Regions from separate parts of the Streptomyces sp. NBC_00076 genome, predicted to be linked through region 1. Evidence: riboswitches for the same ligand, from Rfam matches in the RefSeq annotation. Region 1 holds a riboswitch; the other holds the start of a gene.

Region 1 (5,293 bases):
CCAGCGGCAACGCACCGACTCGATCGTCTCACTCACCACGTCACGCTCCTCGACCTTCGGCTCTCCGGCCAGATCGAGGTGGACGTACTCGACGACCTTCGACGAGCGGGTCACATCGAAGCGGGTGAGGTTGCCGCAGAGGGTGCAGCGCCACCGTGTCGTGGTGGTCGGCAGGGGAACCGTCATCGTGACTGTTCGCTTCCTTCTGGTGTCGGTACGTGTGGTGCCGGTGGTTCTGACGTCAGTACTTCCGAAGTCAGCACTTCCGATGTCAGTACTGATGTCAGTTCTGATGTCAGTTCTGATGTCAGTACTTATGGTGCCGGTATTTCTGGGTGCTTCCAGTGTCGACGACGCGCCGGAGTCTCCCGGTACGTGTGGCTCGTTACCCTACGGCCTGGCGAGGACTCGCCGCTCGGCCGTCCAGGGCGGCGAGGCGGTCTCTCCCGTTGTGTCCCCTTGCGTCATGCTCTGTGTCCATGATCAGAACCTGGAGCGAGACAGTCGGCAGGGCGCGCAGATCGGTCCGTAGGTCACCGGCACCGGTCACCTACGGGCTGATCGCACTGTGCTGTCTGCTCTTCCTGATCGGTCCGGCCGCCGGCCTGAATCCGGCCTACGGCTCCGGCGACACGCTGCTCACCGCGCAGCGGGCCTACTTCCACCGCTGGGGCGTGCTCCCCACCGAGCTGTTCGAGGGGTCACCGCGAGCCGCGCTCACGCCCGCCACCGCCCTCTTCGTGCACGGCAGCTGGGTGCACCTGCTGGGCAACATGCTCTTCCTCTACGTCTTCGGGGTGATGACCGAGGAGCGCATGGGCCACGTCCAGTTCACCCTCTTCTACGTCGGCTGCGGCTACCTCGCCCTGCTCGGTTACGCCGCCGCCAACGCGGACTCCGAGCAGTCCCTGGTCGGCGCGTCCGGGGCGATCTCGGCGGTCCTCGGAGCGTTCCTGTACCTGTTCCCCGGGGCCCGCGTGACCAGTCTCCTGCCTTTCCTTTTCTTCCTGCCGCTGCGCTTCCCCGCCTGGGTCGTCCTCCCCTTCTGGGCGGCCCTTCAGTGGCTGGCGGCGGGCCAGGCGGCCGGGGGGCCGGGGGTGGCGTACCTGGCCCACCTGGTGGGGTTCGGGCTGGGGTTCGGTTACGCGTGGGTGCGGTTCGGACGTGGGACTAAAGTGAGATCCGCCCCAGCTCCGGCTCCCGAGGGAGAGAACCAGCCGTGATCACCGCGATCGTGCTCATCAAGACCAGCGTGGACCGGATCCCCGAGATCGCCGAGTCGATCGCCTCGCTGGAGAGCGTGAGTGAGGTCTTCTCCGTCACCGGGACGTACGACCTGATCGCCATGGTGCGGGTGCGGCGGCACGAGGACCTGGCGGAGGTCATCCCCGGCCGGATCAGCAAGATCCCCGGCGTGGAGGGCACGGACACGCACGTGGCGTTCCGTACCTACTCGCAGCACGACCTGGAGGCGGCGTTCGCGATCGGGCTGGACTCCTGACCCACTGAACACCGCCTCACCGTCCCAGCGCCCCAGGCCCTACGGAACCTCAGGCCCCAGAGCGGAACGCTTCTCAGACGGCCGGCACGCAGCGGCCGTCCTCCGTCCGGTACCGCCACTTCGCGCCCTCCCGCACGAGCTCCCGCACCGCGGTGACGAAGCGCTCCACATGCTCGTCCGGGGTGCCCGCGCCGAAGCTCACGCGGATGGCGTTCAACGACTTCTCGCCGGGCGCGGCCTCGGGCGCGCCGCACTCGCCCTGGGTCTGGGGCTCGCTGCCGAGCAGGGTGCGGACCAGCGGGTGGGCGCAGAAGAGGCCGTCGCGGACGCCGATGCCGTACTCGGCGGAGAGCGCGGCGGCGAAGTGGGAGCTGTTCCAGCCGTCGACGACGAACGAGATCACGCCGACCCGGGGGGCGTCGTCCCCGAACAGGGACAGGACCCGGACCTCGGGCACCTCGGCGAGGCCGGTGCGGACCTTCTCGATCAGGTACCGCTCGCGCTCGACCAGGGTGTCGAAGCCGGCCTCCGTCAGCGCCTTGCAGGCGGCGGCGATGGAGTAGGCGCCGATGACGTTGGGCGAACCCGCCTCGTGCCGGGCGGCACTCTCGTGCCACTCCACGTCCACTCCCCCGTCCTCGCGTCGCGTGACCTTGCGGCTGGCGCCGCCGCCCGCGAGGTACGGGTCGGCCGCGCGCAGCCAGTCGGCCCGGCCGGCCAGGACGCCGGAGCCGAAGGGGGCGTACAGCTTGTGCCCGGAGAAGGCGATCCAGTCGACGTCGAGGTCCCGCACCGAGACCGGGTGGTGCGGGGCCAGCTGAGCGGCGTCCAGGACGATCCGGGCGCCGTGGGCGTGGGCGGCGGCCGCGAGCTCCCGTACCGGCCACAGCTCCCCGGTGACGTTCGAGGCGCCGGTCACGCAGACCAGGGCCGGGCCGTGCGGGTCCCGCTCGGCGAGGGCCCGCTCCAGGGTGGCCACCGCCTGCTCGGGGGTGCGCGGGGCGTCGAGGTAGCTGACCCGGGCGTGCTGCCAGGGCAGCAGCGAGGCGTGGTGCTCGGTCTCGAAGACGAAGACCTGACAGTCGGCCGGAAGCGCGGCGGCGAGGAGGTTGAGGGAGTCGGTGGTGGACCGGGTGAAGACCAGCTGGTCGTCGGCGCGGCAGTCCAGGAACTCGGCGACCGTCCCGCGGGCGTTCTCGAAGAGGTCCGTGGAGAGCTGGGACAGGTAGCCGGCGCCGCGGTGCACGCTGCCGTAGTAGGGCGCGTAGGCCGCCACGTCGTCCCAGACGCGCTGCAGGGCGGGCGCGCTGGCCGCGTAGTCGAGCGCCGCGTAGGTCACCTCGCCACCCGTGACGAGCGGAACGGTGACATCGCTACCCAGAACAGGCAGAGGGGCACAAACGGACTGGGCGGCGACAGCGGTGGGGACAGACATGGCGAACTCCCGTGAGTGGCAGCTGAGTTCCCACGCGAGCGGGTACGGCTCGAGCGTGGGTGAAGGTGAAAAAGGGGGTGCGGAGGCGGGGCTCTGCGGCCCTATCGCATTCGCTGGCTCACGGAAGGCTCCTCGACGACCAGGACCCCTGGTGCGCTCACTCGGAAGAGTGCGAGGGGTCCGCGCTTGCCGCAGACCTCGCTGCCTGCGGCCTGGTCTTCACCCGGGGCACCCCGCCACGGACGGAGGGTTGCCGGACAGTCGGCCGGGGCCTCATGACTGTCACTCATGACCTGGTGCAAAAACGTACGTGAGTGATCGTGGTCCCGCAACCCGTGTCCGGATCGCGGGACATCGCCACGTCGTCAGGCGTTGCTGGCCGCCGCCCAGCGCTCCAGCGTCCGCTTGGCCGCACCGGAGTCGACGGACTCCGCGGCCTTGTCCATGCCGGCCCGGATCTGCTCCGTCAGCGGCGCCCCGGTCGGCTCCAGCGCCGCCAGCGCCGCCGCCGAGTTCAGCAGGACGGCGTCCCGTACCGGCCCCTTCTCGCCGTCCAGGAGGCGGCGGGCGACCTCGGCGTTGTAGGAGGGGTCGGCGCCTCTCAGCGCTTGCACCGGCACCAGTTCGAGGCCGACGTGCCGCGGGTCGAAGGCCTCCTCGGTGACCTTGCCGTCGCGCACGATCCACACCCGGGAGGTGGCCGTGGTGGTCAGCTCGTCGAGACCGTCGTCGCCGCGGAACACCAGCGCGGACGAGCCGCGCTCGGCCAGTACACCGGCGATGAGCCCCGCCATCCGGGTGTCGAAGCAGCCGATCGCCGAGGCGGTGACCCGGGCGGGGTTGGTCAGCGGGCCGAGCAGGTTGAACGACGTCGGAATCCCCAGATCCCGCCGGACCGCGCCGACGAACCGCATCGAGGGGTGGAACCTGGCCGCGAAGCAGAAGGTGATCCCGGCCTCCTCCACCACCCGGGCCACGCCCTCGGGCGACAGGTCCAGGTTGATGCCGAGCTTCTCCAGCACGTCGGAGGATCCGCTCGCCGAGGACGACGCCCGGTTGCCGTGCTTGACGACCTTCGCCCCGGTGCCCGCGATCACGATGGCGGACATCGTCGAGATGTTGACCGTCTTGGCCCGGTCGCCGCCCGTGCCCACGATGTCGACGGCCGGTCCGGGGATGTCCAGCGGCTGCGCGTGCGCGTACATCGCGTCGACGAGACCGGTGATCTCCTCGACCGTCTCACCCTTGGCCCGCAGCGCCACCATGAAGCCCGCGATCTGGGCGTCCGTGGCCTCGCCACTCATGAACCGGTCCATGGCCCAGGCCGTGTCACCGGCGCTCAGGTCCCGGCCGCCGAGCAGCGCGCTCAGCACCTCGGGCCAGGAACGGCCCGCCGCGGTGCCGCCTCCAGCGGGGGTCACAGCGCTCATAAGCCGCTCCTGGTTCGGTCCCGTACGCCGGGACACCGTTCTTCTCGTCGGCTCCACCCTATCCAGCGCCGGGCACGGCGAAGGGCCCCCGTCCGAAGACCGGACGGGGGCCCTTGCCGTGGTGTGGCGACGCGGTGGATCAGTGGTGGCCGTGGCCGCTGGTGATCTCCTTGTACTCCTCGACGCTCGGCTTGGGGATCTGCCCCTCCTCGCCGTAGTACGCCTCGCTGAGCTTGGCGCGCAGCTTCTCGGAGCCCTTCACCTTGCGCTCCACGCCGTTCTCGTCGACCGTCGGGCCGATCTGGGCCGGCACGTACTGCTCGTGCGCGGTGAGCGTGTGCAGCTGCTCCTGGCTGAGCGGCTCGTGCACCTCGATGAACTCACCGTGCGGCAGACGCTTGATGATGCCCGACTCGCGGCCGTGCAGCACTTTGTCCTTGTCGCGGCGCTGGAGGCCGAGGCAGATCCGCTTGGTGGCGATGAATGCGAGGACCGGTCCGACGAAGAACGCGATCCGGACGAACCAGGTGATGGCGTTGATCGACAGGTGGAAGTGGGTGGCCCAGAGGTCGTTTCCACCACCGATCAGCAGGATCATGTACCAGGTGATCCAGGCGACGCCGAAGGCCGTACGCGTCGGGGCGTTGCGCGGGCGGTCCAGGATGTGGTGCTCACGCTTGTCGCCGGTGACCCAGGACTCGATGAACGGGTAGACCGCGATCGCGACCAGGACCAGCGGGAAGATGATCAGCGGGATGAACACGCCCAGGACGAGCGTGTGCCCCCAGAAGTTGATCTCCCAGCCCGGCATGACACGGATCAGGCCCTCGGAGAAGCCCATGTACCAGTCGGGCTGGGCGCCGGTCGACACCTGGTCCGGACGGTAGGGACCCATGGCCCAGATCGGGTTGATCGAGGCGATCGCCG
Region 2 (5,293 bases), 2.0 Mb from region 1:
TCATCCGCTCGTCGACGTCCGCCTCGTGCGCCCGCTTCCGCAGGAAGTCCGCGTCCGCGCCGAGACCGTGCACACCGATCCGGGTGCTCCCGAGCCCCCCGGCGAACTCCTCGGCGCACGCGGTGAACGCGTCCGCCCAGCGGTGGGTCAAGAAGCCCAGCCGGTCGGCGCCCAGCATGCCCCGCAGGACCTGTTGCCCGATGTCGTCCGGCAGCATCCGGAAGTACTCCGGCGGCGCCCACGGCGTGTGCGAGAAGTGGCCGATCCGCAGGTCCGGGCGCAGTTCCCGGAGCAGGCCCGGGACCAGCGTCAGGTGGTAGTCCTGGACCACGACCGACGCGCCCTGCGCCGCCTCCTCGGCCAGCGCCTCGGCGAAGGCCCGGTTGTACGTCTCGTACGACGCCCACTGCCGCCGGAACTCCGTGTCGAAGACCGGCTCCAGCGGGGTCTGGTACAGCATGTGGTGGACGAACCACAGCACCGAGTTGGCGATGCCGTTGTACGCGTCGGCGTGCACGTCGGCCGGGATGTCCAGCATCCGCACGCCGTCCTCGCCGACCCCGCGCCGCACCGCCTCCCGGTCGCCGTCACCCAGCGCCGAGCACACCCACAGGGAACCCGCGTCCGAGCCGATCGCGGACAGCCCCGAGACCAGCCCGCCGCCGCCCCGTTTGGCGTGCAGCGAGCCGTCCTCGCGCACCTCGTACGAAACCGGGCCGCGGTTGGACGCGACGAGTACCTGAGCAGCACCGCTGGTGGAGGCCATACGCCACAACCTAGCCCGGCCCGGAAACGCTCAAACGTACGGATGACCTTCGCCACGGACCGTAGAAGCACGTACTACGGTCCGCGTCACACGGCGATGGCATACGACGGCACACCCGCGTCAGGCGACCTTCCGTGCCGTGTACTCCGCGATCTCCGCCATCGGCGGGCGCTCCTCCGTGTCGACCGAGTAGGTGCGTGGCTCGAAGCCGTCCCCGCTCCGTTCGAACTGGGTGAGGGAGGGCCGGATGAGGTGGCCGCGGGCCAGCCGGAGCTGGGCCGTGCGGTAGATCGCGGCGGACATGCGGCCCAGCGCCTGTCCGTCCTGGTGACGGTGGATGCGCACGCCGATGTCGACCTGGGCGAGGGCGTCGAGGCCCACCAGGTGCAGGGAGTCGACCAGCATGCCCAGCTCGATGCCGTACCCGACGGGGAACGGCAGCTGTTCGAGGAGGGAGCGGCGGGCCGCGTACTCACCGCCCAGCGGCTGGACGAAACCGGCCAGCTGCGGCCAGTGCATGTTCAGCAGTGGGCGGGCCATCAGTTCGGTGACCCGGCCGCCCTGACCGGCGGCGCCGCCCAGCGGACGGTCGTACATGCCCTTGACCAGGTGGACCCCGGGGTCGGTGAGCAGCGGGCCCACGATCCCGGAGACGAAGTCCGAGGAGAACTCCTTCAGGTCGGCGTCGATGAAACAGACGATGTCGCCGCCGGTGACGAGGAGCGAGCGCCACAGCACCTCGCCCTTGCCGGGGACGGTCGGTATGCGGGGCAGTATGTCGTCGCGGTGGACGACTCTCGCCCCGGCCGCGGCTGCCACCTCGGACGTGCGGTCGGTCGATCCCGAGTCCACGACGACGATCTCGTCGACGAGCGGGACCTGCTGCATGAGGTCGTGACGGATCACGGCGACGATGTCACCGACCGTCTCCTCCTCGTTCAGCGCCGGCAGCACCACGCTGACCGACTGGCCCGTGGCGCGTTTCGCTGCCAGGATCTTGTGGAGCGGGCGATCGGTCTTCGACCAGGAGCGGGTGCTCAGCCAGCGCTCGACTTCATTCAGCACAGTGCGCGGCTCCTCTGCGTTCTCTCGGCGAGCTGCTGTCCATGGCCTCGTGTGGGCCATGTGATCCATCTCGCGGTTCGGACGGCTATCTCAACTGTCCTGGCCTTCGGTTACAGTCTTGAACAACGCGGATGACCATCGCATGTCGGGGGTCGCCGCCTCGTTTCACCGATCAACAACCACATACCGCTCATCCAGAGGGGCAGAGGGATACGGCCCGATGAAGCCCCGGCAACCCTCCAGTCGGTTCTCGTCACCAGCGAGGCTCCCGACTAGGGAAGGTGCCAAATCCGTCTCACGGCGAAGTGCGTCGTGAGGAAGATGAGGAGAAAGGGCCTCGCCTCCATGGCTGTGCAGACTGATGCAAGCACCACGAACACCGTAGACCTCGGCCCCGCCGCAGCGCTGAGCTGCCGCGAGTGCGGTCACCGCGTGCCCCTCGGCCCGGTCTTCGCGTGCGAGGAGTGTTTCGGCCCGCTCGAGATCGCCTACGACTTCTCCGCCTACGACGCCGAGGAGCTCCGCAAGCGGATCGAGGCGGGCCCCGCGAACATCTGGCGTTACGCGCCGCTGCTGCCCGTCCCGGCGGACGTGGCCGACAAGCCCAACATCAACCCCGGCTGGACCAAGCTCGTCAAGGCCGACAACCTGGCCCGTGAGCTGGGCGTCGACGCCGGCAAGCTGTTCGTCAAGGACGACTCGGGCAACCCGACGCACTCCTTCAAGGACCGGGTCGTCGCCCAGGCCATCGAGGCCGCCCGCGTCTTCGGGTTCACCACCCTGTCCTGCTCCTCCACCGGCAACCTCGCCGGTGCGGTGGGCGCCGCCGCCGCCCGGGCCGGCTTCCGTTCCTGCGTGTTCATCCCGCACGACCTGGAGCAGGGCAAGGTCGTCATGGCCGCCGTCTACGGCGGAGAGCTCGTCGGCATCGAGGGCAACTACGACGACGTGAACCGTTTCTGCTCCGAGCTGATCGGCGACCCGGCCGGCGAGGGCTGGGGCTTCGTCAACGTCAACCTGCGGCCGTACTACGCCGAGGGCTCCAAGACGCTGGCGTACGAGATCTGCGAGCAGCTCGGCTGGCAGCTCCCGGACCAGCTGGTCGTGCCGATCGCCTCCGGCTCGCAGCTCACGAAGATCGACAAGGGTCTGAAGGAGCTCATCGAGCTCGGGCTCGTCGAGGACAAGCCGTACAAGATCTTCGGTGCGCAGGCCGAGGGCTGCTCGCCGGTGTCCGTCGCCTACAAGGCCGGGCACGACGTGGTCCGGCCCCAGAAGCCGAACACCATCGCCAAGTCGCTGGCGATCGGCAACCCGGCCGACGGTCCCTACGTGCTCGACATCGCCCGTCGCACCGGCGGTGCGGTGGAGGACGTGAACGACGAGCAGGTCGTCGACGCGATCAAGCTGCTGGCGCGGACCGAGGGCATCTTCGCGGAGACCGCGGGTGGCGTGACGGTGGGTGTGACGAGGAAGCTGATCGAAAACGGTCTTCTCGACCCGGCCAAGACCACGGTGGTGCTCAACACCGGCGACGGGCTCAAGACGCTGGACGCGGTGGCGGGAACGGGGCTGACCGCGACCATTCGTCCCAACCTGGAGTCGTTCCGTGAGGCCGGGCTCGTCTGAGAGGTAGTCGTCCGTCTGCGGGCCGGTGCGGCCGGTCGCGCCCGCGCGACGGCAGCCGCACATCCCACACAGCCCCGCGCCCTAGGCCAGTAACCCCGACCGGAGGTCACATCGTGAGCGTCAACGTCCGCATCCCCACCATCCTGCGCACCTACACCGGCGGCAAGGCCGAGGTCGCCGCCGAGGGGGGCACCCTCGGCGAGGTCATCGCCGACCTGGAGAAGAACCACACCGGCATCGCCGCGCGCGTTCTCGACGACCAGGGCAAGCTGCGCCGGTTCGTCAACGTGTACGTGAACGACGACGACGTCCGCTTCGAGCAGGGTCTGGAGACCGCGACCCCGGACGGCGCCGGTGTCTCCATCATTCCGGCCGTCGCCGGCGGCTGATCATTACCTTCGGTAACTTCAGTTACCGAGCGTTCATCGAATTGCCCCCTCCGTAAGAGAAGCGGAGGGGGCAATTCAATGTGGTTGAGCGCGGTACAGTTGGGGAAGGCGCCGCCGTTTTACAGGTCGGCAGCCTTGATTTCTTCCTTACGCCCGACAAGATGTAGCCAAAGTGTGCGCCTCTTTCGTGGCTTTTGTGTTCTTTGTGGGGTCCGACTTGCCCCGAATTCAGGTGAATTCTCACCACATTCCGGATCGCTCGCGTCCAGAATTCTCGTCCGATTGACCTGTTGCAGACGGCAGTTGGGCGGATACATTCGGCCGCGGTCGACGCGTTCCGGCGCACGCCCCCAATCATGTGGGGGGTGAGGTCTGACCCGGATCCATGAAGTGTGGATCTGTGCAAGGGCCAGTAATAGGGGAGTTAGGCATGGCTCAGGGCACCGTCAAGTGGTTCAACGCGGAGAAGGGGTACGGCTTCATCGCGGTCGACGGTGGTGCGGATGTTTTCGTCCACTACAGCGCCATCCAGATGGACGGGTACCGCACCCTGGAAGAGGGGCAGCGGGTCGATTTCGAGATCTCACAGGGTCAGAAGGGGCCGCAGGCGGACATGGTTCGTCTGGCGACCGGCTGAATCGCGCCGGGTAAGCAGCGACGTTCTTCTGTTCTTCTTCGAAGGGCTCGCACCTCTCACGGGGTGCGAGCCCTTCGGTGTGTCCGGGTGCGGGCCGGCCGGTGTGTCGGGGTGCTCGCCCGGAGCGTGTCCGGGGCGCGGCGGGCCGCCCTCGGGGCGCGGCCGTCGGACGCTGTTCACCTGCGGATCCTTCCGAGGCGCTTGCGCCCGCCCGTCGCCCGACCACCACCCCTCAACGAGCACTCGCTTCGCGAGTGCGCCTTGCACTCTCGGGGGGCGAGTGCTAATCATTGGCGTTAGCACTCTGAAGGTGAGAGTGACAAGAAGGACCGAGTCGGTGAGGCCCGCAGGCCAGGTGGGGCAAGGAACCACGAGGCATGCGAGCCGTCCGTCGCGGGCGCGGGCGCGGTCCGAAGGAATCACCCCCAGTCCTGGAGGGACCACTTCACATGGCCAAGATCATCGCGTTCGACGAGGAGGCACGGCGCGGCCTCGAGCGCGGCATGAACCAGCTCGCGGACGCCGTCAAGGTGACGCTCGGCCCCAAGGGTCGCAACGTCGTCCTCGAGAAGAAGTGGGGCGCCCCCACGATCACCAACGATGGTGTCTCCATCGCCAAGGAGATCGAGCTCGAGGACCCTTACGAGAAGATCGGCGCCGAGCTGGTCAAGGAAGTCGCCAAGAAGACGGACGACGTCGCCGGTGACGGTACGACCACGGCGACCGTTCTCGCCCAGGCCCTGGTCAAGGAAGGCCTGCGCAACGTAGCCGCCGGCGCCAACCCGATGGCCCTCAAGCGCGGTATCG

Evidence for each region. A riboswitch is a leader RNA that binds a small molecule or an ion and turns the genes downstream of it on or off. The one in region 1 is predicted to bind S-adenosylmethionine.
Region 2: another riboswitch for S-adenosylmethionine. It lies ahead of thrC (threonine synthase); the one in region 1 lies ahead of OHA64_RS12870 (aminotransferase class V-fold PLP-dependent enzyme).

The regions. Positions count from the first base shown of each region.
Region 1 is NZ_CP108242.1:2,811,490-2,816,782, forward strand. Features, by position in the region: gene OHA64_RS12855 (hypothetical protein) at 1-186, opposite strand, end outside; gene OHA64_RS12860 (rhomboid family intramembrane serine protease) at 480-1,223, shown strand; gene OHA64_RS12865 (Lrp/AsnC ligand binding domain-containing protein) at 1,220-1,501, shown strand; gene OHA64_RS12870 (aminotransferase class V-fold PLP-dependent enzyme) at 1,575-2,936, opposite strand; SAM riboswitch class IV at 3,114-3,230, opposite strand; gene trpD (anthranilate phosphoribosyltransferase) at 3,302-4,366, opposite strand; gene OHA64_RS12880 (cytochrome bc complex cytochrome b subunit) at 4,506-5,293, opposite strand, start outside.
Region 2 is NZ_CP108242.1:4,840,268-4,845,560, reverse strand. Features, by position in the region: gene OHA64_RS21850 (trehalose-6-phosphate synthase) at 1-766, opposite strand, end outside; gene OHA64_RS21845 (glucosyl-3-phosphoglycerate synthase) at 887-1,831, opposite strand; SAM riboswitch class I at 2,019-2,159, shown strand; gene thrC (threonine synthase) at 2,177-3,460, shown strand; gene OHA64_RS21835 (MoaD/ThiS family protein) at 3,574-3,849, shown strand; gene OHA64_RS21830 (cold-shock protein) at 4,280-4,486, shown strand; gene groL (chaperonin GroEL) at 4,936-5,293, shown strand, end outside.